3 regions of the Halomonas sp. I5-271120 genome follow, and region 3 is predicted to be linked to each of the others. Evidence: riboswitches for the same ligand, from Rfam matches in the RefSeq annotation. Region 3 holds a riboswitch; each other region holds the start of a gene.
The links. A riboswitch is a leader RNA that binds a small molecule or an ion and turns the genes downstream of it on or off. The one in region 3 is predicted to bind thiamine pyrophosphate.

Region 1 (7,467 bases), 1.7 Mb from region 3:
CCGGTGATCTTGGCCACCGCCCCTTCCGGCGCCAGGTTGCCATGCAGGATGCGCAGGTGGCTTTCGGCCTTCAGCGGCGCATCGAGCGGCGCGATGATGCGCTGATCGTCGGGATACGGCGCCACGCCCGCCAGGTTTTCGGCCAGTGTCCGGCCGGTCACGGTCAGGCAATCACCGTGCAGGAGTCCTGCCTCCAGCAGCATCTTCATCAGCGGCTGAATGCCGCCAATCTCGATCAGCTCGCTCATCATGTAATGGCCGCTGGGGCGCAGGTCGGCGAGCACCGGCACCCGCTTGCCAAGCTGGGTGAAATCGTCGAGACCCAGTTCGACGCCGATACTATTCGCCATGGCGATCAGGTGCAGCACCGCATTGGTAGAACCGCCCAGCGCGATCACCAGGGTGATGGCGTTTTCGAAGGCCTCGCGGGTCATGATGTGAGAGGGACGAATATCGCGCTCGAGCAGTTCGAGCACCTGGGCCCCGGCAGCCGCGCAGTCGTCGCGCTTGGCCTGTGAAACGGCGTTCTGCGCCGAGCTGCCAGGAAGGCTCATGCCCAACGCCTCGATGGCCGAGGCCATGGTGTTGGCGGTGTACATGCCACCGCAGGCGCCAGGGCCGGGAATCGCGGTTTCCTCGATGTGCTTGACGTCGATCAGGTCGAGATCGCCCTTGGCGTGACCGCCCACCGCCTCGAACACCGAGACGATATCGGTGTGGTTTTCGCCGGGCAGGATGGTGCCGCCGTAGACGAACACGCTGGGACGATCGAGGCGGGCCAGGCCGATCAGGCAGCCCGGCATGTTCTTGTCGCAGCCGCCGATCGCCACCAGGCCATCAAAGCCCTCGCAGCCGGCCACGGTTTCGATGGAATCGGCGATCACCTCCCGCGAGACCAGGGAATACTTCATGCCCTCGGTGCCGTTGGCGATGCCATCGGAGATGGTGATGGTGTTGAAGATCACGCCCTTGCCACCGGCGCCATCGGCACCGGCACTGGCCTCGTCGGCGAGGCCGTCGATATGGCTGTTGCAGGGCGTGACCTGGCTCCAGGTCGAGGCGATGCCCACTTGGGGCTTGGCGAAGTCTTCATCGGTAAAGCCCACCGCGCGCAGCATGGCGCGACTGGCGGACTTACCGAGGCCATCGACCACCGGGGCGGAATAGCGCCGGCGTGAATCCTTGGGCGTGTCAGACATGGAGCCTCCTATCAGCGGGTTGGTCGTCAATCCCCTGATAGTGGGCGCCATGCCCTGCCCTTGTAAACGGTCTTGCAAACCGCCTTTGCAAGCCGCCTTGGCAAGCCCCCGCGTCTAGGCAGCCTGTTCGGCGACGGTTAGACGGCGCGAGCCTCTCGCGCCGGGCGCAGAGATGCAACGGTGAGGCTTAGAAGCGTCGAGGCGACCAGCGCGCCGAGGAAAGGCTCAAGGGTCGGTACGCCACCGGGAAAACTTGCCGCCAAGAGCCCCGCCGTGAAGCTGCCCTGTTCCAGCCAGCCGGGCAGCACGGCACCCACAAGGCCCGCCAGACCGCCGGCCACCGCCGCCAAGGTGGTCATGCGCGGCCACAGGCCGAGCAGCACCGGCACGATCGCCGAGGCGCAGAGCAGATCGGCGATCAGGAACAGTCGCAGCACAGAGAGATTCTGCAGCGCCAGCACCACCACCGGCACCATCAGCGCCACCGTCAGCCAGCGGGCCATCGGCAGACCAAGCCCCGTCCGGCCGCGTTCACTGCCATCGCCGACCGCCAGCGAGGCGATAGCGTTCTGCAGGGTATCGACGCTCGAGGCCACCAGCGTTACCGCCAGCACCAGGCCAAGCAGCTTCAGGCCGGCCGACGCGTCGATCAGCAGGGCAAAGAACGGCATCGGCGGCTCGCCGAGGGCAACGCCTGACATGGCGGCGAGAATGCCCAGGCCCCCGACCACCGCCACCACCGCTACGGTCACCAGGCCACCCAGCAGCGCCCCACGTCCCAGCGCCTGACCGCTCTTTGCCGCCCAGACCCGCTGCCAGTAGCCCTGATGAAAAAGGTTTGCCGCCGTGACCGCGATCACCAGGGTCAACGCCACGGACAGCGCACTGCCGGTGGGGATGCCCGGCATCGTAGCCTCTTCCGGCAAAGCCGGCAGCCGCGACAGGCCCAGCCAGCCGACCACCGCCAGCAGCGCAATCAAGAGCCCCGCCTGCCAGCGATCGGTGGCGAGGCTCGCCCGCAGCCCACCGAGCGCCGTGTAAAGCAACGTGGTGAGGGCCACACCGCTCACCACCAACGCCGGCGATACTTCGGAAAGCAGCGCGGTGATGCCGCCGATGGCGGTCAACTCCGCCGCCAGGAAGCAGGCCATGTAGAGGATAGAAATCAGCGACACATAGCGGCGCACGCCGGCTCCGTAGCGACGCTCGGCGAATTCGCCGATGCTGCGCCCTTCGGGGAGATAGCGGCGGATCGCCGGGCCGCAGGCGGCGAGCACCAGGAAGGGAAGTGCCGCGCCAATGGCATAACCGGCCAGTGCGACCGGCCCCGCGAAGGCACCCACTTCCGGCGGCGCGAAGAGAATCCACGCCCCCATGCCGGAAGCCAGGAAGGACAGCCCCAGGGTCGAGGCGTTCTGGGAGTTGCGGGCGGTGACATAGTCATCGAGGGCGTCATCGGGAACACCGTCACCCAGCGCCCTGTTGAAATGCCGGGCGCGCAGGCCAAGCAAAGTGAAAAGCACAAGCGTCGCGCCCAGCGCGGCTAACGTTGGGTAAGGCATGTCGCACTTCCTCCGCCGGTATTAACCGGATCAGGTTCCAGGGTCAGCACGTGGTGCACTCTCAGTCCCAGCTCGCGCCTGTCCATATTGACGGCACAGCCGGGGACTCCCCTGGCGACAGTGAATGAATTGTGAGTACTAAAATGGTCAGTACTAAAATGGTCAGTACTAAGTCGTCAAGTACTCGTCAGCAAGTACTACGTTAGTAAGTACTTCGATGGTGAGTACTTTGCTGACGAGTATAACGCTGTGATTATCTCGTGACAGGATACTTGAGTCATCCCGGCCGGCCAAATCGCCTCAATCACTCAGGTAATGCCATTCTCAGCCGATAACCTAGGCGATGCTCAGAATACCCCATGCCAACAATTACCTGCAGGAATTCAGGATGAACTACACAGAAGCCAAGGAGCACGCCGAAGGGTGCCTGCACCAGATATTTGCGATGCCCTACGAAGCCTTCGATAACGATGTCCCGGAACGCAAGCTTCATCTGCGCGTAGCACTTCAGGCGCTACTGGACGAAGCGCTGCGCGAGCAACGACTGACCCTGCAGGTAATCCATGGCTGGGAAAATGGCGCCTTCGCACCCGCGGATTTGCATCACCACGAGCATAAGCTTCGCGGTACAGACGACATCGCCGCCAGCCTCGCCTACTACCGTGATGCTCTGGCTAACCTGACACCGCTGCCGATCGATACCGGCTCACTGCTGGCCGAGCCCCTGGCCAACGCTATCGCCTCGGCCGAGCAAAACGGCGCAACAATCGATGCTGAGACCCGAGAAAGTCCTGCCCGCTGGCCAGACTTTCCCAACGGCCTTGCCCTTTACACTTTCTTCAAGGTCTACCACCGCCTGACCTACGGCGAAGACGATGCCTACCGCTCGATCTGCTGTAAGACCTCAGAAGGCCTGCGCGAAATCCATGAGTTCCACCTCGAGGAAGGCGAATTTGCAGTGGTTACGCCGCTGCACGATGCCAAGGCCGGCGGAGTGAAACTGGTACTGCACGTCAGCCAGGTCGAGCCGGTGTTAGCGCTGCTGAGCGACTTGAGCTGAACGCCCGGGAAAACGTTAGCCAACGACGCAGACGGCCCCGCCTCTCTCGAGACGGGGCCGTGTATTACCGTGCGGGAAAGCACTTCGCCGCAGCGCTCATGTGACAAAGCTCTTGTGACAAGGTGCCGGCGACCCAGCGCCGGCTACAAAGCTTTGGCTAGAACGCGATCAACCCAGCGAGATGGTGCTGTTGATGCCGCCGGAGATGTTCTCTGGCTCGAACCAGCGGGCGGTGACGGTCTTGGTCTGAGTCCAGAAGGCGATCGCCTGCTTGCCGTTGGGGCCGAGATCGCCAAGCTTCGAGGCCCGCGAGCCGGTGAAGCTGAAGTAGGCGACCGGCACAGGGATCGGCACGTTGATGCCCACCTGGCCAACATCGATGTCGCTTTCGTAACGCCGTGCCACCCAGCCGGAATTGGTAAAGATCGAGGTGCCGTTGCCGTTGGGGTTGGCATTGACGAAGTCGATGGCGTCATCGAGGGTCTCGACGCCCACCACGCATAGTACCGGCCCGAAGACCTCTTCGCGGTAGATGGTCATCTCGGCGGTCACGTCACTGAACACCGTAGGACCGACGAAGTTACCGTTAGGATAGCCCTCAACCTTGAGGCCGCGACCGTCCAGCGCCAGGGTCGCGCCCTCTTTGGCTCCGGCCTCGATCATCGCTTCGACCCGCTCGCGGGCGGCGGGCGACACCAGCGGCCCCAGATCGGCGTCGCGCTGGGTGCCGGGGCCGACCTTCATGTTGCGAGCGCCTTCGATGATGTCCTCAAGCCATGTCCTGGCCTCACCCACCAGCACCACCACCGAGTTGGCCATGCAGCGCTGGCCGGCGGCCCCGAAGGCCGAGCCCAGGAGGTTGTTGATGGCCTGGCTGCGGTTGGCATCCGGCATCACCACGCAATGGTTCTTGGCGCCCATCATCGACTGCACCCGCTTGCCGGCCTCTGAGCCACGGCGATAAATATGGGTGCCGACATGGGTCGAACCGATGAATGACAGCGCCTTGATGTCCGGGTGATCGCAGATCTGGTTGGCCACGTCCGGGCCGCCGTGCACCACGTTGAGCACCCCGGCCGGCACGCCGGCCTCGTGGGCCAGCTCGACCAGGCGCATGGTCGAAGAGGGATCTTGCTCAGAGGGCTTCAAGACGAAGGTGTTCCCGGTGGCGATGGCCAGCGGGAACATGAAGCAGGGCAGCATGATCGGGAAGTTGAAGGCGGTAATGCCCGCACCCACGCCGAGAGGCTGATTCATGGTGTAGACATCGACTTCGTTGGCGGCATTCTCGGCAAGCTCACCAAGCTGCAGGCTCGGAATCGAGCAGGCATGTTCGACCACTTCCAGGCCGCGACCGACCTCGCCTTCGGCATCCGGCAAGGTCTTGCCGTGCTCCTCGGTGATCAGTTCAGCGAGCTCGGCGGTGTGCTCACGAATCAGTGCCTGGAAGGCGAGCATGATGCGCATGCGTTTGCCCAGCGGCACCTTGCGCCAGGTCTTGAAGGCCGCCTTGGCACTGGCTACGGCGCGGTCGACCTCGTCGCTTGTGCAGAACGGCACCCGGGCCACCACTTCCTGGGTCGCCGGATTGAGCACGTCGCGCCATTCCCCGCTCTGGGAGGGCACCGGTTGACCGTCGATATAAAGGGAAATCTCACGCACTGACATGATGGCGGCTCCTGGGCAGACCTCTGGCGATGGCGACACGGCGCCACGCGCGGGACAGCCTCTTGTGATTGTGGATGAACTGGCGGAGGTATAGTGCATTAAGCCATGGCACCCCGGCTTCGACTTTATGTGCATATCGACACGGCCAAAGCGTAGGAAGCGGCTAGTTCGAGTGTAGACAGGGGATGAATTGACACACAACGGGCAGCGCAGCACATTGCTTGTGCATCCACGCACAACTGACATCACTCCCAAGGCAACCAAGAGAGGGCCATTGCAATGCTCGACTGGCAGGACATTCAGGTCTTTCTCGAGGTCGCTCGCAGCGAGCGGCTGACCGATGCGGCCCGGCGCCTGGGGGTCGATCATTCGACGCTTTCACGGCGCACTAAACGCTTCGAGCAAAAACTCAATACCCAACTCTTTGAGCGCAGCACGCATGGCTACCGACTCACCGAGGCCGGCCATCGCCTGCAGGCCCACGCCGAGGAGATGGCCCGCCACGCCATCGAGGCTGCCGAGGGCCTGAGCGATCAGGACCGACAGCTCAGCGGCCAGGTACGCCTCGGCGTCACCGAGGGCTTCGGCACCTGGGTGATCGCGCCCCTGCTAGCCGCCTTCGGCGAACGCCACCCGGCGCTGACGCTGGACCTGCTGGCACTGCCACGTGTGGTCAACTTAAGTCGCCACGAGGCCGACCTGGCCATCACCGTGGAGCGCCCGAGCAGCGCGGGCCTTGTGATCTCGCGGCTGTGTGACTATCGGCTGCGGCTCTATGGCAGTCGCGACTACCTGGCCCGCCATGGCCGGCCGACGACTCGCCGTGAGCTCGGCCAGCACCGTCTGATTGGCTATATCGATGACCTTATCTTCAGCGATCAGCTGAATTATCTGGAACCGCTGCTCGAACCGCCGCTCGAGCACCCTCACGAAACGCCTCTAGATTCTCGGCTTGCCTCCCAGCGCAAGCCGCGGCAGGAAGCTTCCTCGCTCGCCGCCGCGGCCGCATCCCCGGAAACCGTGCGACACGCCCCGCAGTTCAGTATCCGCAGCACCAGCGTCACCACCCAGTACAGCGCGGCCGTTCAGGGCGCGGGGCTAGCGGTCTTGCCCTGCTTCATGGCCGAGCAGCATCCAGCGCTTGAAGCGGTGCTGGTGGACGACATCGACCTCACCCGCCAATTCTGGATCACCGCCCGCCAGGAGCAGCGTCGTCTGTCTCGTGTCCGCCTGACCTGGGAGTACCTGCGCGAGACCGTCGAGGCCAACCGAGCCTTCCTGATGGGCGAACCAGGCGCCTGCCTGACATGCCCGTCTGCAGGGCCCAGCGCCGAGTGACACCGGCCTCGCTTGCATGCACGATCTCCGATGAAAATTAGCTATCAGCTTCTTGAGTAAAGAAAAATTGAAGCCCTGAGGGTCGCCACTAAGCTGTGATGTAAAGCAATAGCAGTAAAAAGCGCCCTTTCCGCTGACTGAGTCGACAGCAAACCTATTAGCACGCCATAAAAGAGAAAGGGCCATCGAAGCTGGTGGGGAGTCAAGCCCCATCCATACCAATGACGGGAGATAACGCGATGGGCAACGGACAACAAGGCACCGATGCTGGCAAGTGCCCGGTAATGCACGGCGGCAATACCGCGTCCGGGCATTCCAACACCGACTGGTGGCCAGAGGCGCTGAACTTCGACATCCTTCACCAGCACGACCGCAAGGCCGACCCGATGGGCGAGGACTTCGCCTACCGGCAAGAAGTCAGAAAGCTCGACTTCGACGCCATCAAGCAGGACATGCAAGCCCTGATGACCGACGGCCAGGAGTGGTGGCCGGCCGATTGGGGCCACTATGGCGGCCTGATGATTCGCATGGCCTGGCACGCGGCGGGGTCTTACCGCCTGGCCGACGGGCGTGGTGGCGCTGGCACCGGCAACCAGCGATTTGCCCCCCTCAACTCCTGGCCGGACAACGGCAACCTCGA
Region 2 (7,467 bases), 1.2 Mb from region 3:
CCCTGTTCGCCAAGCTCAATCAGGCCTTCGACGGTGACCTGGCCGGCAAGACGATCGCCCTGTGGGGACTATCCTTCAAGCCCAACACCGATGACATGCGCGATGCCCCGAGCCGCGACGTCATGGAAGCGCTGTGGGCTGCCGGCGCCAGGGTTCAGGCCTATGACCCGGAGGCCATGAAGGAATGTCGGCGTCTCTATGGGGATCGCGATGACCTGGTGCTGGTGGCCGATCGCATTCAGGCCGTGAAGGGCGCGGATGCGCTGGTGATCTGTACCGAGTGGAAGGAATTCCGCATTCTCGACTTCGACTGGCTCAAGGCTCAGCTCGCCATGCCGGTGGTGGTCGATGGGCGTAACCTTTTCTCGCCGAAGGCCGTCAAGGATGCGGGCCTGATGTACTACGCTGTGGGGCGTGGTGACTCTCTGGCCTCTGCTTCGGCATGAGTGCTGGGAGTTCCAGAGCTCGACGGGCGGCAATCGCGATTCGGCAGGTGGAAAAATCCACGGGTGCCAGTCGCGTTGCCCTGGCACAGGCAAAGCTCCTCAACGACTTGGGGTTCGATGTGTCACTGCTGGTCGAGCGTGGCAATGCTGGGGTCGTGACAGACCATGGAGCTTCAGTCGTCAAGCTGTGGCGCTGGCCATTCAAGGGCGCTTTTCGGCGATTCTGGTTCAATCGACGTGTGCAGTCCTGGTGTCGCCGGAATCGTCCTGACGTCTTGTTGAGCCATGGCGATTGCGAAACGGCGGATACCCTCTATTTGCATAACTGCGTCCACTTGGCCGAGCAATATATCCGCGGGCGCGAGCTTCCCGCGCAACATGAGGTCGCCTCGATACATGACCATGTGCTTGGTGGCGGGAAGTTTCGTCAAGTGGTCGTTAATTCGCGCTTGATGGGCAATGAACTATCGCATCGCTATGGCATCGCTATGGCATCGATCCTGCCAAGATCGAGGTCAGCTATCCGGGATACGATCCTCAGCAGTTCAATGTGCAGCGCGCCCGTGCCGACCGAATGTCTACGCGTGATGCGCTTGGCGTGGCCAAGGATGAAAAGCTGATTGGTCTCGTCACCTCGGGCAATTTTGCTAAGCGAAATGTCATGGGTTTCGTCGAGATGGCAGCTGAACTCCAACGCCGAGCTCCGGGGTGCTACCGTTTCCTGGTGGTTGGAAAAGACAAGGCGGCGGAATACCAGCAGCAAGCCCAGGATGCGGGAGTCGCCGAGCGCATCATTTGGCGTTCGACCATGCCTGACGTCGAGACTGTTTTTGGCGCCTTGGACTTGTTCGTTCTACCAGCCCACATTGAAGAGTTTGGATTGGTGGTGGCGGAGGCCATGGCCTGCGCGACGCCTGTGCTGGTTTCCGATCGTGTTGGGGCATCCGAGCTGCTGGCGGATACGTATCCTGATTTGGTGATGAATCACGAGGCGTCCAGTGCCGAATGGGCGGGCCGGATGGGTATGCTGCTCGATCAAGAAGAGACGGCCATCGGTGGGGAGCTTGCCAATTACGTCCAGCAATACTCCTACATCGCGCAGCGCGAAAAACTCAAGGAGAGTCTGCAACGGCTAGCGATGAAGGTGGTGTGAGCTGCGAAGGCGGTGTGAGCCGCGTGAAACATCAAGCAAGACTTGCGACGCCTCATCTGGCCTTGACGCACGATGTCGCGCAGGACATCAGGCTCACCGACAGGGAAGGCAATGGTGAGCCTGAATAGGGTTATTCGACCACGGTTACCGTGATGGTGCTTGACCAGTCAGGGCCATAAGATTGGTGTTCGCCATCGGCGAATTGAAGCGTCAGGGTGTGTTCGCCCGGAGGCAGGCTGAGTTCGTGGCTGGTTTGACCGCCGCCGAAGTGGATATGGCTGTCATCGGCGGGAATGACCTCGCCCTTGGCCACCGGCCCGGCATCAATGATCAGGTGATGATGGCCGGTGCCTTCCTCCATGGTACCCGCGGGCTTCACCTGCATGCCCATGACCTCCATTTCCACCTGTATCGGGTTTGATACTTCGGCACCGTCCTCCGGCGTCGCAAAACCGACTCCCTCCATGGCGATGGCCGGCATGGCGAGCATCGTCAGCGCTAGCGCAGTTAACCAGCGGCCGGCACTTTGCGTCAGCATCTTCATTTCCGCGTCTCCCAGTTTCGGTCTATGTGACCTGACGTATCACGCCAGGCCAAGCAGCGTTTCTGCCTGCACTCAGCGTAGCCGTTCCATGAGAAAAGGATGAGGTTTCACCGTATTTGCTCAAGAAGATAAACATCCAAGGTTGGAAAGCCGCAGGACGCAGGGCACAGGTGAGAGCTTCGCCAGTGGCCTTTGCCGGGCTATGAAAGCGGCTGGCCAAATGCCGTGGCGGCAGCTTGCGGATCGGGTTGACCGCAGATCGCGGAGATCACCGCCAGCCCATGAGCGCCCGATTGCCGGATGGCCTCGACATGGCTCGCGCTCAAGCCGCCGATGGCGACACTCGGCAGCGGGCTTGATGCCGCTAATTCGGTGAGACCGCCAATGCCGAGCGGCGGCGCATGATCCTGCTTGCTTGCGGTGGCAAACACCGGGCCTATACCAAGATAATCCAGTCCTTGCGGATCGAGAGCGGCGAGCTGGGTGCTGTTTTCCACCGAGAGCCCCAGGATAGCATTGGGCCCCAATTTGCGGCGTGCTTCGGCCACGGCGCCGTCCTCCTGGCCGATGTGCAGGCCGTCGGCCCCGGCGGCAATGGCGACGTCTAGACGGTCATTGATGATCAGCGGGACGCCGGTGCCGTGCAGTGCGGTCATGAGTCGTCGAGCCTGATCGATGAGCTCAGCATCGCTTGCTGTCTTGTCACGCAGCTGAACCATCGTCACGCCGCCGCGCACGGCGGCAAGCACGGTATCGATGAGCCCTTTCTTTGCGCAAAGCGCAGCATCGGTCACCAGGTACAAGGTCAGGTCGAATGCCTTGGATGGGCTGTGGTTACACATGGCGGACCTCCGGGTGGCGATCCTCAAGTGCTGACGCGTCGAGTCCATAGAGAGCGTCGATAAAGGCGACCGAGAAGCTGCCGGGACCTCTGGCTTCCTGGCCGGCCAGTTCGCCGGCCCTGGCATAGCAGGCAAGTGCCGCGACGGTCGCCACAAAGGGATCCTCGGCCTCGGCGATGAAAGCGGCGACGACCCCGGTCAGCGAACAGCCAAGGGTTGTGACCTTGGGCATCAGCGGATGGCCGCCCTCGACCCATACCAGGCGCTGGCCGTCAGTGACGAGATCCTGCTCGCCGGTGACGGCGACCACGGCGCCGGTTTTTCGGGCCAGTTGCAGCGCCGCGTCGTGGGCGCTGTCGGCGGCATCGGTGCTGTCGACGCCTCGGCCGCTCGCGCTTTCGGTCGCCAGGGCAATGATCTCGGAGGCATTGCCGCGTATCACCGTGGGTGACAGGGCAATCAGCTGGCGGGCGGTCTTGCGGCGATAGGCGGTGGCACCTACCGCGACCGGATCCAGCACCCAGGGCGTGCCGGCTGCTCGGGCGGCGCTAGCCGTCTCGAGCATGGCCTCGACCCAGTGCGGTGATAGCGTGCCGATATTGATGGTCAGGGCGCGGGCCAGCCCGGCGAACTCGGCGGCTTCCTCTCGCGCATGCACCATGGCCGGCGACGCGCCGATGGCGAGCAGCACATTGGCCATGGCATTCATGGCGACGAAGTTGGTGATGTTGTGGATCAGCGGCGCCGTCTCGCGGACTCGCGTCAGATGGGCAGTGGGGTCAATCGTGATCATCGTGCCTCCTGAGCGGAGGCGTTCGTGTGGCAGGCGTCGGGCGCGCCCACCACACGACTCCCTCCGCCGGCATTATCCGGGTCAGGTTCGAAGGGTGCCTCTCAGCCGGCGAGTGCCGGCGCCCCTGTCGTCAGTGTGCACACTATCTCTGCCGATCGGCTGGCTGTAAAGCCCAGCCAGCATCAGCCGGTTACCGGCGCTAGGCCGGCGGCGTCGACCAGCGCTCGAGTGTAGGGCGTTTGAGGCACGCCCAGTACCTGCTCGCTTGAGCCTTCCTCGACCACGTCGCCATCCTTCATCACCATGACCCGGTGGGCCATGGCGCGCACCACCGCCAGGTCATGGCTGATGAACAGGTAGCTCAGGCCTCGCCGGGCCTGCAAATCCCTGAGCAGCTCGACCAGTTGTTTCTGCACGGTACGGTCCAGCGCCGATGTAGGTTCATCCAGCACTACCAGCTCCGGCTCGAGAATGATGGCCCGGGCCACGGCAATGCGCTGGCGCTGGCCACCGGAGAACTCATGGGGATAGCGCGAGGCGCAGTCGGCGGGCAGCCCGACCTCGAGCAGCGTCGCCTGGACGCGCCGTTCGACCTCGGCGTCATCGAGCTCGGGATGATGAAAACGCAGCCCTTCGCTGATGATCTTGGCCACCGGCAGGCGCGGCGACAGCGAGCCATAGGGGTCCTGGAAGACGATCTGGAAGCGTCGACGCTGCTGGCGCAGCGCCTTGCCGCTGAGCGTATCCAGCCGCTCCTCGGCGAAGTCGATTTCGCCATCACTGGCCGTCAGGCGCAGCAGCGCCATGGCTAAGGTGGTCTTGCCGGAACCGGACTCTCCGACGATGCCCAGGGTCTCGCCGCGGCGAAGGGTCAGGTCGAGCGGCTGCACCGCCACGAAGGGCGGCGGGTTCCGAGAGAAAAGGCGCTTGGGGCGCGAAAAGGCTACCCGTAAGGCTCGCGCCGCCATCAGCACAGGGGGGCTGCCGATGGGACGTGGCCGGCCCTGTGGCTCGGCATTCAGTAGCGTGCGGGTGTAGTGGCTCTGCGGATCACGAAAGACGCGTTCTACCGGACCGGTTTCCTGCTCGCGGCCGTGATAGAGCACGCAGACCCGATCGGCATGGCGGCGCACCAGGTTCAGGTCATGGGTGATCAGCAGCATGCCCATGCCGTGGCGCTCGCGAAGCTCTCTGAGCAGGGCCAGGATGTCCTGCTGCACGGTGACATCGAGTGCCGTCGTCGGCTCATCGGCGATCAGCAGCTCCGGTTCATTGGCGATCGCCATGGCGATCATCACTCGCTGGCGCTGGCCGCCTGACAGCTGGTGGGGCCAGGCATCCAGCAGTTCGTCCGGCCGTGGCAGCTTGACCTGGATAAGCAACTCCCTGGCCCTGGCGCGGGCGGCCTTACCACTGAGGCCCTGATGCAGGCGCAGGGTCTCGCCGATCTGTTTCTCGACGGTATGCAGCGGGTTCAGCGAGGTCATGGGCTCCTGAAAAACGAAGCCAACTCGACTGCCAAGCAAGCCCTGCCAGTCGCGCCTTTTTAGCGTCGCCAGATCGGTATCACCCAGCTGGCGCTGCCCGGTGACGCTGGCATTGTCAGGCAGCAGGTTCATGGCCCCCAGGGCGCTGACCGACTTGCCTGAGCCGGATTCGCCAACCAGGGCCAGCGCTTCGCCGGCATGGATATGCAGTGACAGCGAATCCACTACCCTCTCGCCGTCGAAGCCGATGGTCAGATCGTCCAGGCGCAGCAGCGGTCGGTTATGAGAGTGCGGGGGCGTTTCAGGCATCGTCCGTGCTCCTGGCGGCGTCATGCGTGGTCGCAGACGTAGTCGAGGCGAGTGCCTTGGGGCTGGTCTGGATATGGCGCGGATCGAACGCATCGCGCAGCCCTTCGCCAATAAATACCAGCAGCGAGAGCATCAGCGACAGGCTCACGAAAGCGGTGATGCCGAGCCATGGCGCCTGCAGGTTGTTCTTGCCCTGGGCTACCAGTTCGCCAAGCGACGGCGAGCCTGGCGGCAGGCCGAAGCCCAGGAAATCCAGAGCGGTCAGGGTGGTGATGGCACCAGTGAACAGGAAGGGGATGAAGGTCAGGGTGGCGACCATGGCATTGGGCAGCACATGACGCCACATGATCAGGTGCGAGGGCAGGCCCATGGCCTTGGCAGCGCGCACATATTCGAGGTTGCGCGCGCGCAGAAATTCGGCGCGCACCACGTCGACCAGGCCCAGCCAGGAGAACAGCAGCATGATGCCGAGCAGCCACCACAGGTTGGGCTGCACCAGACTTGCCAGAATGATCAGCAGGAATAGCACCGGCAGCCCCGACCAGATCTCGATCAGCCGCTGGCCGATCAAATCAACTTTGCCGCCAAAGTAACCCTGTACGCCGCCGATCACCACGCCCATGGTCAGCGAACCAACGGTCAGCACCAGGGCGAAGACCACCGACAGGCGGAAGCCATAGATCACCCGGGCCAGCACATCGCGGCCCTGGTCGTCGGTACCCAGCCAATGACGCCCGTCGGGCGAGGAAGGCGCCGGCCGGCTGAGCTCCATGTCCAGCGTCTGGTAGGAGAAGGGGATCGGTGGCCACAGCATCCAGCCATCGTCCTCGATGGCGTCGCGCACATAGGGGTCACGGTAGTCGGTGGCGGTGGGCAGAAAACCGCCGAACTCGGTCTCTGGGTAGTCGACGAGCAGCGGCACATACCAGTCGCCCTGATACTGCATCACCAGCGGTTTGTCATTGGCGATCAGTTCGGCGCCGAGGCTCAAGATGAACATGAACAGAAACAGCCACAGCGACAGCCGGGCCCGGCGGTTGCCGTGGAAAACGGCCAGGCGACGGCGCGTGATCGGCGATAGGGACTGATAAAAGTGTGTGAAGATGCGCATCAGGCCTCCCTCGTCGCAAAGTCGATGCGCGGGTCGACCCACACGTAGGTCAAGTCGGAGATCAGTTTAAGGACCAGGCCGATCAGGGTGTAAAGGTAGAGAGTGCCGAAGATCACCGGGTAATCACGCTGCATCACCGCCTCGAAGCCGAGCAGCCCGAGGCCGTTGAGCGAGAAGATGACCTCGATCAGCAGTGAGCCGGTGAAGAAGATGCCGATCAGCGCCGAGGGCAGCCCGGCGATGATGATCAGCATGGCGTTGCGGAAGACGTGGCCGTAGAGCACCTGATGATCGCCGGCGCCCTTGGCTCGGGCGGTCAGCACGTACTGCTTGTGAATCTCGTCGAGGAAGCTGTTCTTGGTCAGCATGGTCAGGGTGGCGAAGCTGCCGATGGCCGAGGCCAGCACCGGCAACGAGATATGCCAGAAGTAGTCCTTGATCTTGCCCCAGGCCGAGAGGGTGTCGAAGTCCGGTGACGTCAGGCCGCGCAGCGGGAAGACATCGAAGTAGCTGCCGCCGGCAAAGAGCACGATCAGCAGGATCGCGAACAGGAAGCCGGGAATGGCATAGCCGACGATCACCAGGCCTGACGTCCAGACATCGAAGGGCGAGCCGTGACGCAGGGCCTTGCGCACCCCCAGCGGGATCGAGATCAGATAGACCAGCAGCGTCGTCCATAGCCCCAGCGATATCGACACCGGCAGGCGCTCGACCATCAGGTCGACCACCGGCCGGTCGCGGAAGAAGCTCTCGCCGAAATCGAAGGTGGCGTAGTCGTGGAG
Region 3 (7,467 bases):
ACGCCTTTCGCTGCTATCTACAACAAGACTACCTGTTCCTGATCCACTTTGCCCGCGCCTACGCGCTGGCCGCCTACAAGAGCCGTACCCTGAGCGACCTGCGCCAGGCCAACCGAACTGGACCTGCATGTCGGTTTCTGCCGCGATTGGGGCATTTCCGAGACCGATCTGGCCGCAGTGCCCGAGGCCCGCGAGACACTGGCTTATACCCGCTATGTGCTCGAGGCCGGCCACCGCGGCGACCTTCTGGACCTCCACGTAGCGTTGGCGCCCTGCCTGATCGGCTACGGCGAAATCGCGACCTGGCTCAATACCCAACCCACCACGGTGCGCGGCGCGGCCAACCCTTTTGACGCCTGGATCACGCTGTACGAAGGCCCCGAGTTTCAGCAGGCCATGGTGGATGAAATGGCCTGGCTCGATGCGCGCCTAGCGGAGGTCGGGCCGCGACGCTTCCAGGAACTGAGCCAGATATTCAGCGAGGCCACACGGCTCGAGATCGATTTCTGGCAGATGGGCCTCGATCAGCGCGACTGAGCCTGTCTCACAGGGCCTGTCGCACAGGGCCTGCCAAAATGGGCTCGCTGGAAAAGACCGCTCGGTTTGGTGGTGCCGAACGGCCATTGCAAGCCACCACCGGGAGCCAAGGCTCCCACCACTCGCTTGACGGGGTGCCGGTGATACCGGCTGAGATCATCCAACAGGCGCTAAAGGCGCCTGACAGGACGGATCCCGTTGAACCTGACCTGGCTAGGACCAGCGTAGGGATCAAGCGACAGGCAGGCCGTTTCCCCGCCGGTGCCGAAAACCGCCTGCCCCTGTCTCTCCTTCGCTTGTCCTCCCTGATGTTACCGGGAGAACACATCGCATGAGCAACACCCAGCACTTTCTCAACGAGCAGGCCCGCGTCGATGCGGCCGCCATCGCGCCCATGACGGGCTCGCGCAAGCTCCATGTCGAGGGCTCGCGCCCGGACATCCGCGTGCCCTTTCGCGAAATCGCCCTGTCACCAACGACCACCACCGACGGCGTCGAGCACAACCCGCCGCTGCTGGTCTATGACACCTCCGGGCCCTACACCGATCCGGGTGCCGAGATCGACCTGCGCCGCGGCTTGCCTGCCCTGCGCCAAACCTGGATCGATGAGCGCGACGACACCGACTGGCTGGATGGCCCCAGTTCGGGGTATGGCCGGCGCCGCGCCAACGACCCCATGCTGGCGCCACTGCGCTTCGAGTTGCAACGCTCTCCAAGGCGCGCACGCCCCGGAAAGGATGGCAAGGCCGGCAACGTCACCCAGCTCTACTATGCCCGCCAGGGCATCGTCACCCCGGAGATGGAGTTCATCGCCATCCGCGAGAATTTGCGCCGCCAGGCGCGCTGTTCAACGTATACGGGTTCGGAAGAGGTAGAGCACATCCTTGACCACCAGCACCCAGGACAGGGCTTCGGTGCCAGGCTCCCCGAGGAGATCACACCCGAGTTCGTGCGCGACGAGGTGGCCGCCGGACGTGCCATCATCCCCTGCAACATCAATCATCCGGAATCCGAGCCGATGATTATCGGCCGCAACTTCCTGGTGAAGATCAACGGCAACCTGGGCAACTCGGCGGTGACCTCTTCGATCGAGGATGAGGTCGACAAGATGACCTGGGGCATCCGTTGGGGCTCGGACACCATCATGGACCTATCCACCGGCCAGAACATCCACGAGACCCGGGAGTGGATCATCCGCAACGCGCCGGTGCCGGTGGGCACCGTGCCCATCTACCAGGCGCTGGAGAAGGTAAATGGCGTGGCTCAGGATCTGACCTGGGAGGTGTTTCGCGACACCTTGATCGAGCAGGCCGAACAGGGTGTCGATTACTTCACCATTCATGCAGGCGTGCTCTTGCGCTACGTGCCGCTGACGGCCAAGCGGGTCACCGGCATCGTCTCCCGGGGCGGGTCGATCATGGCCAAGTGGTGCCTCTATCACCATCAGGAGAGCTTTCTCTATACCCACTTCGAGGAAATCTGCGAGATCTGCAAGCAGTACGATGTCGCCTTCTCGCTGGGAGACGGCTTGCGCCCGGGCTCGGTGGCCGATGCCAACGACGCGGCCCAGTTCGCCGAGCTCGAGACCCTCGGTGAGCTGACGCGCATCGCCTGGAAGCATGACGTCCAGGTGATGGTCGAGGGACCCGGCCACGTGCCCATGCACCTGATCAAGGAAAACATGGACAAGCAACTTACCGAATGCGACGAGGCGCCCTTCTACACCCTAGGGCCGCTGACCACCGATATCGCGCCGGGCTATGATCACATCACCTCCGGCATCGGTGCCGCCATGATCGGCTGGTACGGCTGCGCCATGCTCTGCTATGTGACCCCCAAGGAGCATTTGGGCCTTCCCAACAAGGACGACGTCAAGACCGGCATCATCACCTACAAGATCGCCGCCCATGCCGCGGATCTTGCTAAGGGCCATCCCGCCGCCCAGCGTCGGGACAATGCGCTGTCCAAGGCGCGCTTCGAGTTCCGCTGGGAGGATCAGTTCAATCTGGGGCTGGATCCGGACACGGCCAGGGAATACCACGACGAGACCCTGCCCAAGGACTCGGCCAAGGTGGCCCATTTCTGCTCGATGTGTGGGCCCAAGTTCTGCTCGATGAAGATCAGCCAGGAAGTGCGAGACCATGTTTCCAATAACGCGATCAAAGACGGGACCCAGGGAGAGACCCGAGACGAGGCATCTGACCGTCGCCTCGACGATGACCCGAAAGCGGTAAAAAAGGGCATGGAGGAGCAGGCCCAAGCCTTCCGGGATGCCGGCGCCCGGCTCTATCAGCAGGTCTGAGACACCCGCCCACGCTCACTTCGGCAAAAGGCCCCGCCATGACTGACATGGACGGGGCCTGGTTGTGGCCGCTGGCGTCATGCATGACGCCAGAACACGGCAGCGTCTGCCGGCATCAGAAGCGGTAGGTAGCGCCCAGACTGAAACCGTCGAAGGTGAAATTGTCTTCATCGAGATAGCGGATGTAGTCGGCGCCGAAAGACAGGTTGCGGCTCATATCAAACTCTGCGCCGACACCGCCGGAGAAACCGCTCTCACTGTCATCGCCGTTGAAAGTGACGTCATTGAAGGAAACCTCACTGGCACCCAGCAATGCATAGAGCCGGAATTCCCGGGAGACCGGCAGGAAGCCCTTGGCGAAGATGCCTGCCAGGTAATCCAGATCGATATCCACGCCACCAATCGAATCCGACCCGCCGGTGGCCAGGTGGCCCTCAATGGCAAAGTAGTCGTTGAACTGCATGCCGGCTCTCAGTCGTAACGCTTCGCTCTCGGCGGAGGAGCTTCCCTGCGGATCGAAGTTCCAGAACATGACATCGGCGCCAAGGTAGGCCGCCGGTGTAATACTCATCTGTTCTGCCTGTGCACTGCCCGACACACCCAAGGCCCCCACCACGGCGCAAGCCGCCACCGGCGCTATCAATCGCTTCATGACTCATCTCCTCCGTTAGAAATCCCGATCACGGCACTGTTATCCGACGATGTCGTCCAACGCGCTTAATCGACTGCCGCAGCCAACCGCATTGAACAACCATTCCGACTCACCGAATTGACTAACAACGCTAATCAAGCCGGGTTTTAAAACAGTGTTTTATATCCCTATTCTAACGTGGATCATTTTCCATGATTGCGCCAGTAAATTATGTGATCGACGGCGGTTGGCGATCACCGCGAGAAAGCGACCACTCACTCGCAGATTAGTCGCAATTGACGAAATGCAGGCCACTTAAGGCAATACACTACTAGAGCTACAAGGCGCCAAACCCCAGCGGCATGCGGCTCATATTGTTCTCGACCCGTTTGACGCCTGGCTGGTTCTCGGCGGCCAGCTGTACCGCCTTCATTTCCTCATCACTGGCGACCAGGCCCCACAGCTCGACGACGCCATCCTTGACGATAACGTTGACGCGTACGGTGTTGAGCTTGTCCTCGATCTCCTTGCTGAGCGCTTCACGCAGGCTGCGGTCATCGACCGTTCCCTCGCTGGCCGGCGGAGTGATGGCCAGGCCTTGCAGCAGGTTGGAACGACTGACGATGCCTACCAACTTGCCGTCCCGGGTCACCGGCACCCGCTTGATATGGCGCTTCTCGAGCAGCCGGGCAATATCAGCGACGCAGACATCTTCCTCCACGTCGACCACCGGGTGGGACATGATGTCTCGTGCCGTATGGCCATGTGTCTTGATGTAGCTGGCCGCCGTTTCGGGCCCCGAAGAGACCAGCGCCAGCCACCAAGGCGTGGGCTTCTCGGCCTGATTTTCGGCGCGTCCCATCAGGTCGCCTTCGCTGACCATACCCAGCAGATGCTGGTCATCATCGATCACGGGTACCGCACTGATATGGTGATCCAGCAACAGGCGAGCAATTTCCTGGACACCTGTCTCGGGGGAAACACTGATAACCGTTGGCGTCATGACATCGACAGCGCGCATGGCACATCCTCCTGATGAATGCTGATGGCACAGAATGGTCTGGCAAGCCTCGCGCTCGATGCTTGGCATGGCCTGAATGCGACGCGCGCAAGGGGGATGGTTTCGCCAGGGCCTACTTAAACTCTAGTGCTGCCCCGAGATAGCCACAAGGCGGGATGGCGACATGCCGCACCCCTATCATGGGAGATAAGCCGACAATCGCCAGGTATCGGCTCGGCGTCTTGCCTAAGGTCGGCAGCGCCAGCTCTTTCAGTAAACGACAGCGCAGAGCCCAGGCAGATGACAGAACCCGGCACATGAACAGGGCGGCCAAAGGGCCGCCCTGTTCATGTCTGTCATGCGTATCGGTAATGATGGGTCGCGAACCAGCGCTTCCTGCGCGGACATGCGACCCTTTGGCGCCTCAGTTCCCGAGCAGTGCCAGGATGATGCGCTCCCCGTAGCCCCAGAGCAGGACTGTCAGGCCCAGCAGCACCTCAAGCAGGAGCACCCCGATGCCGAGTGTGGAACTGGAGACGATGAAGCCTTCTTCGCGACTGATGTCGAGAAAAGCCGGAATGCCCAGGTAAAGCAGATAGGCAGTGTAGCAGAGCCCAAGAATACCGGCCAGCAGGCACAGCCAGATAATGGGATAGATAGCCACAAGACCGCTGATGAACATCGGCGTGGCCACATAGCCAGCGAACACGATGCACTCGCTCTGTTTCGGCGGGTTGGGCGTAAAACGCTTGGCCATGGCACGGATCACCTTGCCCACCGCATACACCGCCGCGAGTATCACCAGATAAAAAACGACGCCAGCCCCCAAAGCATCCAGGTAGCCGAGCTGTATCGTGGTCTCGCCCCCCAGCCCCCAGCCCACCTGGGTGGTGCCGATATAGGAGCAGATGACCGGGATGGCTGCCAGCAGCAGCACATGATGCTCGTAGAGGTGGGTGAGCGTCTCGCGCTCTCCCTTGATCTGTTTCCATTCGCGTTGCGGATGGGCCATCAAGCCCCAGACATGCGTCAGCATCCGGATACCTCCATCTATCAGCAGGAGAGATCGTCATGAACCGACCTCAAGCACACACATGAAGCGTGCCTTATCAGCAGTATAGTCAGAAGGAAGGAGGAAGCGTCGACGACGGTTATCACCGTCGTCTCAACGCTTTGGATTGTTCGGGGAGAGCTCTGAAAGAGATCAGGGTGAGATCAGCGCAGCGAAGTCCATAAAAGCGGCGCATTAGGGAGGGCGGCATCCAATGACATCATCAGACTCAGTGCCGTGATGGTGAGAATGGAAAATCCGAACACGCTCTTGGCCCAGCGCTCCTCGTCTTGGGCACGATAGCCCTTACACGCCAGGTACAGCCAATAGACTCCCATACCCAGAGCGACGATGAAGTAGCCGGGGCCGGCATAGCCCGCAATGCTCAGCGCCAGGGTCGCCGGAATGAACGCCAGGATATAGCCGAGGATGTGATGCTTGGCACGGTGAATGCCACGCACCACCGGCAATACCGGAATCGATGCAGCGCGATAGTCTTCCAGGCGGAAGATGGCAATCGCATAGGAATGCGGCATCTGCCACAGGCAGAAGATGGTCAGCAGCGTCATGGCACCGGTATCGAAGGTGCCGCTGACGGCACAGTAGCCCACTACCGGCGGTATGGCCCCAGAGAGGCTACCGACCAGGGTGCCGTATTCGGAATGACGCTTCATCCACAGGCTGTAGACGACGACATAGATAACGAAGCCAAACGTGGCCAGCCCAACCGTCAAGGCGTTGGTGCCCAGAGCCAGCAGGGCAAAGCCTGCCAGCCCCAGCGCCGTGGCGAACCACAGCGTAGCACCCGCGGTGACGCGCCCCTGTACCAGCGGACGATTCTGGGTGCGCCGCATCACGCGATCGATATCTTGGTCGATGACGTTGTTGAAGGCACATCCAGAGGCAATCACCAGCGCCAGACCCACCACGGCAGAGAGAAACAGCGGCAGGTCGAACCCGCCCTGGGCGGCTAGAAAGTAGCCGCCCAGAACGGAGATCAAGTTACCGCCGATGATCCCCGGCTTGGTGAGTGTCAGGTAGTCCTTGAGCATGGAGGGCTGCGTTATCCGATCATCATGTTGAGGTTTAGATGATGCATGATCCACAGGGAACCTCCGATGACTAGAACCAGGATCGCCACGGCGAAGACGAACGACGTCAAGTTCCAGCCTTCGTCAGTCTTGGCGCTCATGTGCATGAACAGCACCAGCTGAACCAGCACCTGCAGCACCGCTGTCACAGTGATGACGCCGACCATCGCCAAGGGGCTGAAGTCGCCGCTCATCACTACCCCGAAGGGAATGATGGTCAGGACGATGGACAGAACCAAGCCCGTCACATAGGACTTGACGCTGCCATGACTGTTGTCGTGAGACGTGTGTGAGCCACTCATATCACAGGACTCCCATCAGATAAACGAAGGAGAATACGCAGATCCAGACAATGTCCAGGAAGTGCCAGAACAAGCTCAGGCACATGATCCGCGGACGGGTAACGTCGTTCAGCCCCTTTTTCTTGAGCTGAACCAGCATCACCAGGATCCAGATCAAGCCGAAGGTCACGTGCAGGCCGTGGGTGCCGACCAAGGTAAAGAAGGCCGACAGGAAGGCACTGCGATCCGGACCGAAACCTTCATGGATCAGGTGCTGGAATTCGTAGACCTCCATCGCCACGAACGAAGCGCCCAGGACGAAGGTGATCCACAGCCAACGGCTGACCTTGGCCGTCTGATTGGCGTTCATCGCCAGCACGGCCATGCCGTAGGTAAAGCTCGAGAACAGCAGCAGGAAGGTCTCGACCAGCACGAACGGCAGCTCAAAGATCTCGCCCGGTGTCGGCCCACCTGCCGTGCCCTTCAGGAGCACAGCGAAGGTGGCGAACAGGGACCCGAAGATCACCAGGTCGCTCATCAGGTAGACCCAGAAACCGAACAGCTTGGTGCCTGC

Region 1: it holds a riboswitch for thiamine pyrophosphate, as region 3 does, so the genes downstream of both, Q2K57_RS10795 (sodium:solute symporter) here and thiC (phosphomethylpyrimidine synthase ThiC) in region 3, are expected to answer to the same signal.
Region 2: it holds a riboswitch for thiamine pyrophosphate, as region 3 does, so the genes downstream of both, thiM (hydroxyethylthiazole kinase) here and thiC (phosphomethylpyrimidine synthase ThiC) in region 3, are expected to answer to the same signal.

What each region holds. Positions count from the first base shown of each region.
Region 1 is NZ_CP130701.1:2,419,971-2,427,437, reverse strand. Features, by position in the region: gene ilvD (dihydroxy-acid dehydratase) at 1-1,199, opposite strand, end outside; gene Q2K57_RS10795 (sodium:solute symporter) at 1,337-2,761, opposite strand; TPP riboswitch at 2,751-2,884, opposite strand; gene Q2K57_RS10790 (hypothetical protein) at 3,150-3,821, shown strand; gene Q2K57_RS10785 (CoA-acylating methylmalonate-semialdehyde dehydrogenase) at 3,990-5,489, opposite strand; gene Q2K57_RS10780 (LysR family transcriptional regulator) at 5,769-6,827, shown strand; gene katG (catalase/peroxidase HPI) at 7,067-7,467, shown strand, end outside.
Region 2 is NZ_CP130701.1:3,322,064-3,329,530, forward strand. Features, by position in the region: gene Q2K57_RS14870 (UDP-glucose/GDP-mannose dehydrogenase family protein) at 1-446, shown strand, start outside; gene Q2K57_RS14875 (glycosyltransferase) at 443-1,066, shown strand; gene Q2K57_RS14880 (glycosyltransferase family 4 protein) at 1,021-1,599, shown strand; gene Q2K57_RS14885 (DUF4399 domain-containing protein) at 1,730-2,143, opposite strand; gene thiE (thiamine phosphate synthase) at 2,344-2,985, opposite strand; gene thiM (hydroxyethylthiazole kinase) at 2,978-3,778, opposite strand; TPP riboswitch at 3,820-3,914, opposite strand; gene Q2K57_RS14900 (ABC transporter ATP-binding protein) at 3,961-5,574, opposite strand; gene Q2K57_RS14905 (ABC transporter permease) at 5,567-6,685, opposite strand; gene Q2K57_RS14910 (microcin C ABC transporter permease YejB) at 6,685-7,467, opposite strand, start outside.
Region 3 is NZ_CP130701.1:737,912-745,378, forward strand. Features, by position in the region: partial or broken gene Q2K57_RS03250 (TenA family protein) at 1-537, shown strand, start outside; TPP riboswitch at 658-785, shown strand; partial or broken gene thiC (phosphomethylpyrimidine synthase ThiC) at 869-2,678, shown strand; gene Q2K57_RS03260 (porin family protein) at 2,955-3,491, opposite strand; gene Q2K57_RS03265 (CBS domain-containing protein) at 3,808-4,491, opposite strand; gene Q2K57_RS03270 (Yip1 family protein) at 4,895-5,506, opposite strand; gene cyoE (heme o synthase) at 5,686-6,573, opposite strand; gene cyoD (cytochrome o ubiquinol oxidase subunit IV) at 6,585-6,914, opposite strand; gene cyoC (cytochrome o ubiquinol oxidase subunit III) at 6,916-7,467, opposite strand, start outside.